Regions from separate parts of the Mesobacillus sp. AQ2 genome, predicted to be linked through region 1. Evidence: riboswitches for the same ligand, from Rfam matches in the RefSeq annotation. Region 1 holds a riboswitch; the other holds the start of a gene.
The links. A riboswitch is a leader RNA that binds a small molecule or an ion and turns the genes downstream of it on or off. The one in region 1 is predicted to bind lysine.

Region 1 (7,309 bases):
TGTAAATTTCATGCCCATTCAGCTCAGCTTTGATTTTGTGCCCCCACGCTTCACTGCGGTTATCCGCCCAGGTGATGCATGGCGTCAGCGGCTCATCATATTCATCAATAGCGATGACACTGTGCATCGCGCTGCTGAATGAGATGAACGCCAGCTTTTTTTGCTTATGGTGCTTCATGATTTTTGTGATGGCCGTCAGGACTGCCATGTATATTTCTTCCGGGTCTTGCTCGGCTGTTGAAATATCCGGCGTATAAAGAGGGTAGCCAACGTTCTCCTGCTGGATGACTTCACCTTTTTCACTGAATAGTACAGCCTTGGTGCTTGTGGTGCCGATATCGACTCCCAGCATATACTCAGTCATTTTTTTCAACTCCCTTGGAAAGCGTCTGCTGCGATATCCAAAGGTCCTCAACCTTACCTTGAACATCATCAAAATTTTGGTGTAAGGATTTAATCATAAGTTCGCGATTCTTCGTTTTGATGGCTTCAATATAAAGCTCGTGATTTTCGAGGATGCGATCGAAATCTTCGTACTTTTCTTCGATCCTTGCGCGCATCGATAAAAGAATGAACGCTTCCATAACCGGTTTCGTGTTATCCCAGATCATTCTGATATGGGAATGATTGATGGCCCTAATGATCGTCTCATGGAAGAGCACATCCTGGAGGCTGAACTCGTCAGCGTCCTTGTACTTGATGGCGATTTTCATCATTTCGAGGATTTTGCTCAACTCAGTTACAAGATTTGAAGTATCTATTTTTATCAGTCGTTCAAAAACAAATGATTCAATCAATAAGCGGACGTCATAAATCTCCTCAACATCCTTTTCGGTCAAGCCAATGACTATAGCGCCCATTCTTTCCAGCCGAATCAAGTTTTCAGCCGCGAGGATTTTCAGCGCTTCACGAATGGGTGAGCGGCTGACCCCAAAGTCCGCAGCTAATTTGTTTTCCGAAAGGGTGGCACCGCTTTCAATCAATCCCGAAATAATCTGCATCCGCAGCTCACTCGCGACACGATCACCGGTCGACGCCTTCGAAAGCCATTTTTGAGGATAAAGAAATTCATTTTTTTCAGTCATTTCCTCACCTTCCTGGTTAATCAAGTATACTTGTATACAAGTATTATAAAACGAATTTTAGAAATTGCAAGCGTTTTCTACTGTGATTATTTTGCCAAATTAGTTTGGTTTCATTCTCGATAGAAAAGGAGGTGGAATTAAATAAAGAAGAAAAAATGTGCACGGTTAAGGGAAGTAAGAGAAAAACCGTTCAAATAAAGAAGAGATATGTGCCCGGTTAAGGGAAGTAGGAGAAAAACCGGTCAAATAAAGAAGAGTTATGTGCCCGGTTAAGGGAAGTAGGAGAAAAACCGGTCAAATAAAGAAGAGTTATGTGACCGGTTAAGGGAGGTAAGAGAAAAACCGGTCAAATAAAGAAGAGTTATGTGACCGGTTAAGGGAGGTAAGAGAAAAACCGGTCAAATAAAGAAGAGATATGTGCCCAGTTAGGGGAAGTAAGAGAAAAACCGGTCAAATAAAGAAGAGGTATGTGCCCAGTTAGGGGAAGTGAGAGAAAAACCGGTCAAATAAAGATGAGATATATGACCGGTTAAGGAAAGAAAAAGGGAAACGGGTCAAATAAATTGCCAAGAGGAGATAAAACTTCCCCTTGGCTAAAGTCCGTGTAGAAATTATTACTCGTAATAAGTAGATTTGCATTCGCCGTTGGCTGATAGATTGTTTTTTAAAACTCTTCTAATAGATTTCCTTGGTAGGTCTCCGTTGCTCCAATCATATATGATGGTTGTGGTTACTCTTCGATCGGGAAACAGTATTTGAAAACTTTTTAACGTTTGTAAAACAAGGGATTCAATAGAGTCACGTGCCCCACAGTGACTGCATACAAATCTTTTTTGTCCCAATGAATCCAAAAACCCCCCACACCCCTCACAAACAACCCCTTTCCTCAACCCATCAAATTCGTACCCTGGCACTCTGGTAAACGGTGATTTCTTAATATGCAAGGACAAGAGGGCCTCGGCGAGTTTGGTATGTTTGTTTGTTAGTTTTGAGGAGGTTCTGTTCATCCTATCCATAAACCGATTCAGTTGGGTTGGCAAAATAATGGGTGATTTCAGTGGTGCTTGCAGAAGGGTGAATTCCGGGTTGATGAACACGAGGTGTGGTTCGAGAGGGATGTAGAATCCTAGATTCTTCAGCAGTTGTTTTAGCAGGGATTCGGCACGGCTTAGCTGGTGGAGGGGGTTTTTGGTTTCAGCACCGGCGGCGGTTTTAAATTTGTCTCCATCTAAATAGTAGTCTCCTTCTAAATTTTTCACTTCGAAAAGGTGGAGCCGATCCTGGGTAATCACGAGGGAATCGATTTGAAAGAGGGTGCCATTCACTTCCAGTAAAAGGTCGTTGATAATCAGACTCTCCACTCGGCAGTTCGTGAACCACTGGTCAAATTGCACTTCGCCTTCATAGCCTTTTTCCAGCGTGTACAGGTTCGATGCCGCTTTCTCCTCCAGCTCCATCCGGGGCTTCAACGCTTGTAAAATCTCTAATTCTTCTGGTTTGGTCCGTTCTTTAACTATCATTTTCCACTTCCTTTCTTCCTTCATTTTAAAAGAATCCAAAATAAAAATCAGTGAACTTTCTGGGGCATTTATGATACTATTAAGCTAATTTCATATGATCTTATCAGATCGGTGAGGTAGAGGAGCGAACAACAAGAGTAGGCCATCGGAGTATGACATCAATGATGGTGGCTGGAAGGGTTGTTTGCCGAAGCGTGGCCAGGGTCAGACTGGTTACTGCTGGGATGCTTTCTGAAAAAGGAGCAGACTGTCATGCTTGAATTGGCGCATGGAGAACTACTGATCGAAATGGGAGATAACGTGTATTGTAAAAGCAATGACCGGTTATTTCTGTCGTTGCTTTTTATAGACAAGAGCTTTTCCTCCATTCCTTCTATTAAACTCCACTCCCGGGCATGTGCCTCTCCTGGCTTTCATTTTACCAAAAAGGAGAGAATCATCTTGAGAACCATCTACAAAAATGGCACCATCTATACATTCAATTCACTTAACCCAATTGTTCAGGCTGTGGTCATTGAAAATGGCCGGTTCATCGATATGGGAACTTCTGCGGATATGGTGCTGCATTGGGGCAGCCAGGCACAAATTATCGACCTCGAAGGGAAAACAGCCACCCCTGGCCTGATCGACAGCCATCTTCACCTATCGATCATGGCAGATAGTTTTATCAACCTAGATTTTGTCGGAATCACAACCAAGCAGGGGATGCTAAAAAAAATACAGGAAAAAGCAAACCAGCTTAAGCCTGGCGAATGGATTGTCGGCTCAAGCTGGGACGAGAACCTTTTTACCGACGGAGGGATTCCGAAAATTACAGAGCTGGATTATGTCGCGCCGGCAAACCCGCTATTTTTAACAAGGACGTGCCTGCATGCGACGTTAGTCAACAGCAGGGCGCTCGAGGTGATCGGCTATCATCCGGATATAAGTGTTCCAGAGGGCGGCACAATCGTACTGGATGAAATCACCAAGCAGCCGACGGGCTTGTTCCTGGAATCAGCGGCGAATCTAGTCAGACAGTACATTCCGGAACGTTCCTACGATGACTGGAAAAAAGCGATGCGCCAGACGATGCAGTTTGCGATCAGCAAGGGGCTGACAAGCGTGCATACGAATGATCCGCTGTATCTCGGCGGATTGGAGCAGACATGGAATCTTTTCAATGAGCTGTTAAATGGAGAGCAGCTTGGTTTGCGCAGCAATCTCCTGATCAACCATGAATTTTTACCGGACTTAAAAGAAGCGGGAATGTACACTGGATACGGCAATGATACACTGCAAATCGGCGCTGTGAAAATTTTTGCCGATGGAGCGTTTGGTAGGAGAACGGCGCTCCTGACAGAACCATATAGCGATGCGCCGGGACACTACGGCGATGCGATGTATGACCAGGAACAGCTATATGAAATCGTAAAAGGGGCGCGTGATCTGGACATGCCGATTGCAGTCCATACGATTGGTGACCAGGCACTGGAAAATGTCCTTGATGTGCTGGACAAGTTCCCGGCTGCAGCCTATCGCGACCGCTTGATCCACGCACAGGTTCTGAGGGAGGAATTAATTCCACGTCTCAAGGCACCTAGCAGGATTGCCGACATCCAGCCGCGTTTCCTTGCGAGTGACTTCCCATGGGTACAGGAACGACTTGGCGAAAAACGGATCAAGCTCTCCTACGCCTGGAAAACCTTGATGGATGCTGGCGTGATTTGCGCTGGAGGTTCAGATGCTCCAGTAGAACCGGTCGACCCGATTCTCGGAATCCATGCGGCAGTGACACGCAAAAAGCCGGGTGAAAACCACGAGGGTTATGTACCTGAGCAAAAATTATCAATGTTCGATGCATTCCGCCTGTTCACCGAACTCGGAGCCTATCCAACAAATGAAGAGACGGTAAAAGGCACAATCGCCCGAGGGAAATTTGCGGATATGACTGTGTATTCATCCAACCCATTTGAAATGGCCGATCCAGACGAATTATTATCCATGAACATCGATATGACAATCATCGGCGGGGAAATCAAATATCGCAGTCTCTCATAAGCATAAACATAGGAACGGTTCTTCTACTTCCATCGAAAGTAGGAGTGCCGTTCTTTTTAGTTTTATGGCTAAAGTCCTAAAATTTTCTGAAATCGAACCGAAATAATTAATATGAAGAGAAACGGTAATTGACTATATTGCTGGACGGGAGAGCGGAAAATGAAATTCAGGAAGAGTTTTGCGAGAAAACCACAGATGAAGTTTGGTGTTCGGGCCAAGTTATTGGCGGGCTTTTTTTCGGTTTTGGCTTTGTTGGCAGTCGTGGCAATCATCACGAATTTCGAATTTAACAAGATGAATAGTCAGTATTCTACGTCGATTGAAGACCGGATGGGGAAGCTGAATTTGATTGTCGAAATGAAGGATGCCGTCATGCGGGAGCAGCTTGCGCTTCAAAAATACATGGCAAATAGTGATGGTGAGAGCCTGATCGAATTTGAAGGAGCGGTAGAGGATTTTGCTAAGAGCTCAAAGAAGTACTTGAGCTCAGCAAAATCCGCTGAAGAGAAGAAAGTGGGAGAGAATCTGGTCGCGGCTGAGGCGCAATATTATGATGTCGCTTCAGAAGCCTTTACTCTCATCCGGGATGAACAAACGGTAAAGGTAAGGCTTTTAATGCAGGAAAAAGGAAATAAGCTTATCTTTAGCTTGAATTCAGCAGCCGAAGATGCGATTAAGTACCAGCAAGCTGCCCTGAATACAACGAGTGAAACCCTTTCCGGAAATGTCCAGAAGGTAGCCTTGCTCATCATCGCGCTCTCTGTGGCGGCATTTGTCATTGGGACTGTGATTGCTACATATATTAGCAGAATGATTTCAAAACCTGTCCAGCTTGTCTCTCAGGCAGCAAAGCAATTAGCTGACGGAAATCTGGCCATTGAAAAAATCAATGTGAAGAATACAGATGAAATCGGGCAATTAGCAACTGATTTCAATGAGATGGCAACAAATTTAAGGAATATCATTTTTCAGGTGAGCAGCACTTCCGAGCAGGTTGCGGCATCAGCTGAGGAGATGATGGCTAGTGCGGACCAGACGAATTCTGCCACGAACCAGGTGGCGACAGCCATCCAGGAAGTCGCCGGCGGTGCAGAGCTACAAAGCAAGAATACAGAGGAAAGCGCGAAGGCAGTAGGAGAGATGTCTAGTGCCATCCAGCGTGTCGCGGTTACGACTTCCACAGTTGCAGAGTCTGCGGTTGATACGACGAAACAGGCAACACTTGGCCATGATTCTCTGGAAAAAGTCATTGAAAAGATGAAAACAATCAACCATACAACGAGTGAAACAAATTCTGTCATCAAGGATCTGGACCGAAAATCGGCTGAAATCGGCAAAATCATCGAGGTCATTACAGGCATCGCTGACCAGACGAATTTACTGGCGCTCAACGCCGCCATTGAAGCAGCAAGAGCAGGCGAGCACGGAAAAGGGTTTGCTGTTGTCGCAGATGAAGTCAGGAAGCTGGCTGAACTTTCAAGGCAGTCTGCCAGCCAGATTTCCAGCTTGATTGAAGTCATCCAAAAAGAAACCCATCAGGTCGTCGAGATGATGAATAAAGGGGCAGCTGAAATTTCCGAGGGAACATCATTGGTTGAGGATACAGGCCGGATATTTGATGAGATTTTAAAATCGATTGAGAATGTCAGCTCGGAAATCCAGGAGGTCTCCGCGATTTCTGAAGAAATGTCGGCAAGCGTCATGCAGGTGAATGCTTCGATCGAGGAGGTAACAAAAATTGCCCGCGGCTCCGTCGCAAGCACGGCGGAAATCGCTTCGGCCACGGAAGAGCAGCTGGCCTCCATGGAAGAGGTATCCTCATCTTCCGCTTCACTCGCGAGGCTGGCAGAGAGCTTGAGGGAAATGGTAGCAAAATTTAAGGTTTAATATGTCTAGTGAGGAGCATGGGATTGGAGAATCTCATGCTCTTCTTTTTTTAGTAAAAAAGTGCATTTGTTCAGAGTGGCAACTCATGAATACAGATAAGAAACAGTCTCCCTTACAGGTATTCGCCCAAGCCAAAACCGTGATAAATGCATATAAAGGTAGTGGATACAAAATAGAGAAGAGGGAGGTAAGCCGTATGTACGCATACAGACATCCTTATCGAATGCAGGACCAGAGGTGGGGATTTGGATTACCGTTTTTAGGTGGTTTGGCTGGTGGATTATTGGGAGGCGCTTTATTTTACCCGCGGCCGTTTTATGGTGGTTATGGCTATGGTTACGGATATCCGATGTACCCATGCTGTGGGCCTGGATTTTATTACTAAAAAGCAACCAAAAGGGAGCAAGCCGCCTGGCCTGCTCCCTTTTTATATTTCGAGGACTTGAGCTTTTCTCATTAACTGATATACGCTTTCTTAACCTGATGCTTGTCCATGAATTCGAGGGATAGCTCGTTGAAATCATCGGCCTTCTCGATATTGCAGACATGTCCGCATTGTTCAAGGATGACCAGCTCCGAGCTTTTATCGCTGCGGAGGTCCTCGGTTAATTCGCGGACAAACATATGGTCCTCGGCCCCTGATATATAGAGCTTTGGGACATCCTCACTTTTTTCCTGGACCTTGCTGTAGGTGGCTTTGACATCACCGGCAAGATGATACCAGGCGAGGAAGTTTTTCCGCTTCATCTTATATGCCTCCTGGATGAAAAAACGGCG
Region 2 (7,309 bases), 1.5 Mb from region 1:
GACATAGCCGCCAATTAACAGATAAAGTGGGAATGAACATGAGACTCGTAGCCACCACATCGGTAGAGGAAGGGACTTTACTCGGGAAAGCCATTTATAATGATCAGGGCCAAATCCTGCTAAATGTGGGTGTACGGCTCGAGCGAAACATTCTGAAAAGGCTTGAAGAGTTTAGGATTGATTATATCTATATTAAAGACCCTGATACCGATGATATCATCGTGAAAAACGCGATACCAGATGAAATGCGGATCAATGCGATCATGACAATCGGGGAAACTTTTAAACAAGTTCAGCTGGATTCCAAGATCTCACAAACCTTCGTGCTGGAAAAATCGGCGAGGAAATTCAAGAAGCTGATTGTTGCTTTACTTGATGAATTAAAGAGCAGCAAAGATCTATTGAACCTGCTTTCGGATGTATTCCTGCATGACCATTATATTTTTTCGCATAGCTTGAACGTCACACTTTACTCGCTTGCGATTGGAATAGAAATGAAGCTCTCTCCGAAGGAACTTGAACAGCTGGGGCTCGGGGCGATTTTGCATGATGTAGGGAAAATGAAGGTCCCCGAAGAAATTTTATCAAAGCCAGGCAAACTGACTGCGGAAGAATTCCAAATCATCAAGGCCCATGCTGAGGACGGCTTCCAGATGCTCAGGAATATTCCGACTGTCCCGCTGATTGTTGCCCATTGTGCGTATCAGCATCATGAACGGTTGAATGGAGCGGGGTATCCGCGAGGTTTAAAGGAGGCTGAAATCCACTTATTCGGAAAAATCCTCGGAGTGGCGGATGTATTTGATGCTGTCACATCCAATCGGGTATACCGGCCGGCAATGCTGCCGCATGAAGGCCTGGAAATCCTTTATTCCGGTGCAGGCAGCCTGTTTGACCCAAAGATCGTAGACGCGTTCCGCAGAGCTGTGGCCATCTATCCAATCGGCCTGACTGTCACCCTGAGTGATGGCCGGAAGGGAGTCGTAGCACAACAAAATCCTGGTTTGAGCGAGCGGCCTGTTGTCCGTATTCTGGAGGAAAGCGGCCAAAGAGTGGAACCATACAACCTGGATCTAAAATCCAATCTATCACAGATGATTGTCAGCTGTGATACGATCATACAATACGAGTATGCAACGAATTATTAATTTCGTTCCGCTAAGTGAAATTCCTTTTACTATGAGACAAAGTAATTATAGTTTTTAGGCTAGTTCCCCCCTTTGAAGCATACATATAGCTTTAGAGGGGGGATTTGTTTTGGCAAAATTCGGCCGGCGGCTGCCTCGGAAAGGGCCCTTGCCTTTCAGGTATGTATTCCTGCTGACATTCGTATTTTTTTCCTTTTCCACTGCCGCAGGACTTTGGATCATCGATAAAGGACTTGAACCGACTTTGATGAAATATGCTGAATCCCAGACAAGAAAAATTGCGACTCTGGTTATCAACAAGGCAATCAACAAAAAAATAGCCAGCGGGATGGATATTGATAAAGTAATTGAATTTGTACCGGTGGATGGAGGTACAACCACTGTGGTGAAATTCAACACAGAAATCATCAACCGGGTAAAAGCGGAAACAACCAATATTGTACAAATGAACCTGAAAGAAGCAGAAAGAGGGAATCTTACCTCTCTAGAAATGTTATCCGATGTCGAGCTCGTAACCGATGAAAAAGACAGGGAAGAAGGAATCATTTATTATGTTCCTTTGGGTCAGGCGACCAACAATGCGCTGCTCGGTAATATGGGGCCAAGGGTTCCGGTGAAGTTCAATGCAATCGGCGATGTGACGGCGGATGTCGTCTGGGATACTGAAGAGCATGGGATCAATAATACCCTTATAAATGTATCGGTCAGGGTAAAAGTGAATGTGCAAATCATTATTCCTTTTGCGACAGAAATCGCAACCGTTCAGGAAAATATTCCGATTGGCAGCTTCTATTATCCTGGAAAAGTACCACAGTTCTACAATGGCGGAGGAGATACATCCCCAGCCATCCAGCTTCCTGGCGAATAATAACAGTTGTCAAGTTAGTGATATTGTTATATTATAAAATCAATTGAATAATAAACCACATCATTCCGATGGGGTAGAGGCGCAGGATTCAAGAGTAAGCTGTGTGAGGATGACAACGTTGATCACAGCAGAAAGGGAATTTTGCCGAAGTAATAAAAAATGAGTCGCATTTTTTATTGCTGGGGATACTTTGAACAGGAGTATCACTGTCATTATGGAGGTATATCCATAATGGGGAGCTACAGATCGTGATGGAGAAACTAGTTGCTTATTAAGGGCAGCGATAGAATGTTCTCTATCGTTGCCCTTTTTTATATTTTTTAGAAAGTGGCTACAACTCTTTTCATGGAACAGTTTCCCCCCTGTCAAAAACAAGGAGGAGAAAGAATGGAGAACACAATTTTTTCATTGCTGCCGCCATTATTGGCTATTTTGATGGTAGTGATCACAAGGCGGGTGCTATTGTCTTTGGGGACAGGCATCGTCGCAGCAGCGTTTTTGCTTGCTGACTTTAATATCATTGAAACATTCGCTATTATGTGGGATGCAGCCAAGGGGATAGTCATCGCTGATGGCGAACTGAACACGTATAGCTTATACATCATTTTATTTTTGCTGCTTTTGGGTACAATTACAGCCTTCATTTCTATTTCAGGAGGAAGCCGAGCGTTCGGCGAATGGGCAATGAAGCGTGTCAAAACAAGAGCTGGAGCTCAATTAGTCGGTGCTTTCCTTGGCATTATTATTTTTATTGATGATTATTTCAATGCACTGGCTGTAGGGCAGATCACTCGTCCAATCACGGACCGCCAGAAGGTTTCGCGCGCAAAACTGGCCTATATAATCGATTCAACTTCAGCACCAATGTGTGTCATCTCTCCGATTTCCAGCTGGGGTGCTTATATCATTGCATTGATTGGTACAATCCTTGCTGCACACGGCGTGAATGAATACAGTGCGTTCTCAGGGTTCATGCAGATCGTGCCGATGAACTTCTATGCTCTTGCAGCATTGGCAATGGTGTTCATTGTTGCTCTTAGGAATGTTGAAATCGGCCCAATGAAAAAGCATGAGGAACTTGCGATTACGGAAGGAATTGTTGTTCCTCAGGACAAGCCGGTACCAGGGGAACTGAAGGATGATCTGCCAACGAGTACGAAAGGTACTGTTGGAGACCTTGTATGGCCGATTGTAGCCCTTGTCGTAGGAACAGTAGGCATGATGCTCTGGACAGGCGCAAGTGCTGTTGAAGGAAAAGTAACCATTTTCGGTATTTTTGAAAATACAGATGTCACCAAATCTCTTGTAACTGGCGGATTGTTGGGACTTGCTGTAGCGTTGATTCTTTTTGTCAGACAGGCGGCTGTATTAAAAGGCGTCAATGCCAATGTCTTTGGAAAAGGACTAGCTGAGGGCATTAAATCAATGCTTCCGGCTATCTATATTCTCGTTTTTGCCTGGGTCATCGTTGACCTGATTGGCCGGCTTGAAACAGGTAAATATCTGGCAGGCATCGTTGAAAGCTCAAACATCAATATTGCCTTCCTGCCATTCCTGTTGTTCCTCGTAGCCGGAATCATGGCGTTCTCAACAGGAACATCATGGGGATCATTCGGAATACTGCTTCCGATTGCAGGAGATATCGCAGCGGCTGCTGATATTACAATTCTTTTGCCTGCTTTAGCAGCTGTCCTGGCTGGTGCAGTTTTTGGAGACCACTGCTCGCCAATTTCCGATACAACGATCCTATCATCAACAGGTGCTGGTTCACATCATATGGACCATGTCATGACACAGCTGCCATACGCGCTGATTTCAGCAGCAATTTCTGCTGTCGGATTCCTGGTCCTCGGTTTTACAGGCAGCACGCTCGCAGCACTTGCAGTAGTGGCCATCCTGCTGGTTGCTTTTGCGTTCATCTTCGGAAGCAAAACAAACCAGGAAGAAGTACTGAAAGAAAATCTAGCAGAATAATGAAAAAGCTGTCTGGTATCAGACAGCTTTTTTTCATATTTTTAAAATAGCGGGAATAGAATCCTAATTAATAGGAGTTTTAGTATAGTTGGGAAAATTTTATCGAAAAAAATTTATTATGACGCAAATAATATTTTGACAAGCCATTAAAAACTAGCTATACTATTTCTAGACCAAATAATCTGAAAATATAAAACTTTCTAATTCATCAATATTTTCCAGGTGATTAGAAGGCAAGGGGGATTTATAAATGGAAAATCGTCCACAGTGGGGCACGAGGGCAGGATTCATTCTTGCTGCGGTAGGTTCGGCAGTCGGGTTGGGAAATATTTGGCGCTTCCCGGGTGTAGCTTATGAGAATGGCGGGGGAGCATTCTTCTTCCCATACTTATTTGCTTTATTAACAGCAGGTATCCCAATTTTGATTTTGGAATTCACCATCGGTCATAAGTACCGCGGATCTGCACCATTAAGTTATTTCAAGATGCGAAAAGGCGCAGAATGGCTTGGCTGGTGGCAGCTTGCTATTTCTTTTGTCATTTCGACGTATTACGCAGTCATTATCGCATGGGCAATGTCCTACGCTTATTTCTCGCTCAGCAAGCAGTGGGGAGACGATCCGCTTAGCTTCCTTGTTGGGGATTATTTAAAGGTAGTGGACGCTGGCCAGGTAGGCGGTATCGTACCAGGTGTATTCCTGCCATTAGTCATTGTATGGGTCATTTCTCTTGGTATTTTGTTCAAAGGCGTCAAGAAAGGTATTGAAGTAGCGAACAAGATCTTTATTCCTGCACTTGTTATTTTATTTATGATTATTGTTGTTCGCGCATTGACTCTGGATGGAGCAATTGATGGTGTAAACGCATTTTTCAAGCCTGACTGGAGCCAGATCCTGAACGGTAAAGTATGGGTAGCGGCATATGGACAGATTTTCTTCAGTTTATCGATCGCATTTGCAATCATGATCACGTACTCAAGTTATCTTCCTAAGAAATCTGATATTACAAACAACGCTTTCATTACTGCTTTTGCCAACTCTTCCTTTGAATTGCTGGCTGGTATCGGCGTATTCGCGGCATTGGGCTTCATGGCAATGCAGCAAGGCGTTCCAATTGATGAAGTGGTAAGCAAAGGGGTTATCCTTGCATTTGCGGTCTTCCCGCAGATCATAAATGAATTGCCGGCGTTCAGTGCGGCGTTCGGAGTACTGTTCTTCGTCAGCTTAACACTGGCAGGACTGTCTTCGTTGATTTCAATTGTTGAAACATATATTGCCGGGGTACAGGACAAATTCAATGTTTCCCGTACTAAGGCAGTAGCAATCGGCGGCGGTCTATCTGCATTGGTTTCCATCCTGTTCGCAACACAGGGCGGCTTGAATTTCCTTGACACAGCAGATGCGTTCATCAATAACTATGGTGTCGCTCTTGCCGGTCTTGTTGAAGTAGTCTTCATTGTATGGGTTGCAAAGGAACTGAAGAACCTGCAAAACCATGCTGATGCAATTTCTGATATCCGTCTTGGAAGCTGGTGGGTGATTTCCCTGAAATACATCACTCCAGTAGTATTGGGTATCATGATGGTCATGAACATCATGACAGATATTAAAACAAGTTATGGCGGCTATCCAGTCATGTTCAATGTCTACTATGGATGGTTTGTCGCAATCGGTGCTGTTATTGTTGGATTCATTTTTGCAAAAGCAAAGAAATGGGATACTGCACTTTATGAAGTTCCACAAGACAAGGGGGTTGCTAAGTAATGGATGCTAGCGCAGTTGCAATGATGGTAGTGGGTATGGTCATTATCTGGGGAGGACTCGCAGCAAGTGTAATCCATGCTGTTAGAAAAGCCCGTTCATAAGAAAAGACAAAAGGTCAGCCTGAGGATAGGCTGGCCTTTTTTGATGTCTATCTTTTCTTCAACCTCGCTCTTTCCTGCCTGGACCATAACTTCAAATGAGGGTATGGATCGAAGGACCATTCAGTATAGCCATTGTCCTTGTACATGCCATAATGCAGGTGCGGGGGGAATTTCCCGCTGGTTCCCGGCGGCCCGTACCCGGAGCTTCCCACACCGCCTATGACCGTTCCAGGCTCAACGATCTGCCCTACTCTAAGGTCCTTTGCAAACCCGCTCAGGTGGGCGAAGTAATGGTAGGTATTATTGATATCACGGATGCCGACCCGCCATCCGCCATATTTGTTCCAGCCTTTCATTTCAATAATGCCATACCCTGTGGCTCGGACTGGTACTCCATAGCCGGCGAAAATATCCGTCCCTTCATGGATACGTCTGCCGCCCCAACCGCGTGCATCTCCCCAAGTGTTGTTATAGCTGTGGTTGCTCCGAAGCGGGAGAGGGAATACATGTGTATCAAGGTCCAAGCGTCCAAAATGCTTGTAGATCATCGCTTTTCCTATGATGATTCCGACTGTCTTATCGCGTTTATAGTAATTCCAGAGGCCAATTTTAATATTCTCATGGTCTGTACCGTAATTAAGGAGATATTGGGCGAAAGCCTGGATTACATCTTCATCATCCTTCAGGCTTGCTTTGCCGTCACCATTTCCATCGAACCCGATTCCATTGAAAAATTGTATGGAAACTGGACTGTCATCCTCCAGATTTGGATTCAGAAGTCCAGCCCACTCTTCCGGCTTGAAGTAAATTCCGGCTGTACCTTCAGCTTTTGGCAAGTCCTTTCTTGCCTGGCGGACATTCCGTTCATATTGATCCACCGCAGCAATATAATACCAGGGAATCTGGGTAACCGCTTCAACTTGAGTGTAGAGATCCATTCTCTTTTTATAGATATCCTGGTCCTGCTCAGCTGCAGATGCTAAATCCACAGAAAGGACAGGACATAGGAAAAAAAGAACGATAACTGCTTTAAGGAATTTCACCGTAATCCTCCCTTCATGATTTGACTCCTTTATTTTCCAGCTCGAGCATATAAAATATGCTTCCGCTTGTCTTCTGTTAGTTTGCGATGATGGGGGTTTTTCATAAATATCAAATAATGGTAATCGCAAAGATATCGTACTTGTCGATAGTATTCCATTATGTTAAAGTGACATCAGAAGCTGTATGCCAGCCTTGATTTTTTCATGGTGTTCTTGAGGAAGTGCAGCAGGAATGGAGTGAAAATAATGAGCAAAAAAGAGGTACAGAGAAAGCCTGATTGGCTGAAAATAAAGTTAAATACGAACGAAAACTATACGGGCTTAAAAAAGATGATGCGCGAGAAAAACCTACATACTGTGTGTGAAGAAGCAAAGTGCCCGAACATCCATGAATGCTGGGCAGTTAGACGGAC

Region 2: it holds a riboswitch for lysine, as region 1 does, so the genes downstream of both, QNH36_RS20750 (Na+/H+ antiporter NhaC family protein) here and QNH36_RS03950 (amidohydrolase) in region 1, are expected to answer to the same signal.

What each region holds. Positions count from the first base shown of each region.
Region 1 is NZ_CP126080.1:788,776-796,084, forward strand. Features, by position in the region: gene gntK (gluconokinase) at 1-364, opposite strand, end outside; gene QNH36_RS03940 (GntR family transcriptional regulator) at 357-1,085, opposite strand; gene QNH36_RS03945 (nuclease-related domain-containing protein) at 1,700-2,629, opposite strand; lysine riboswitch at 2,715-2,892, shown strand; gene QNH36_RS03950 (amidohydrolase) at 3,044-4,645, shown strand; gene QNH36_RS03955 (methyl-accepting chemotaxis protein) at 4,805-6,532, shown strand; gene QNH36_RS03960 (hypothetical protein) at 6,729-6,917, shown strand; gene QNH36_RS03965 (alpha/beta fold hydrolase) at 6,989-7,309, opposite strand, start outside.
Region 2 is NZ_CP126080.1:4,109,375-4,116,683, reverse strand. Features, by position in the region: gene QNH36_RS20760 (HD-GYP domain-containing protein) at 39-1,148, shown strand; gene yunB (sporulation protein YunB) at 1,258-2,016, shown strand; lysine riboswitch at 2,083-2,266, shown strand; gene QNH36_RS20750 (Na+/H+ antiporter NhaC family protein) at 2,404-3,990, shown strand; gene QNH36_RS20745 (sodium-dependent transporter) at 4,241-5,752, shown strand; gene QNH36_RS20740 (methionine/alanine import family NSS transporter small subunit) at 5,752-5,853, shown strand; gene QNH36_RS20735 (M23 family metallopeptidase) at 5,901-6,842, opposite strand; gene lipA (lipoyl synthase) at 7,143-7,309, shown strand, end outside.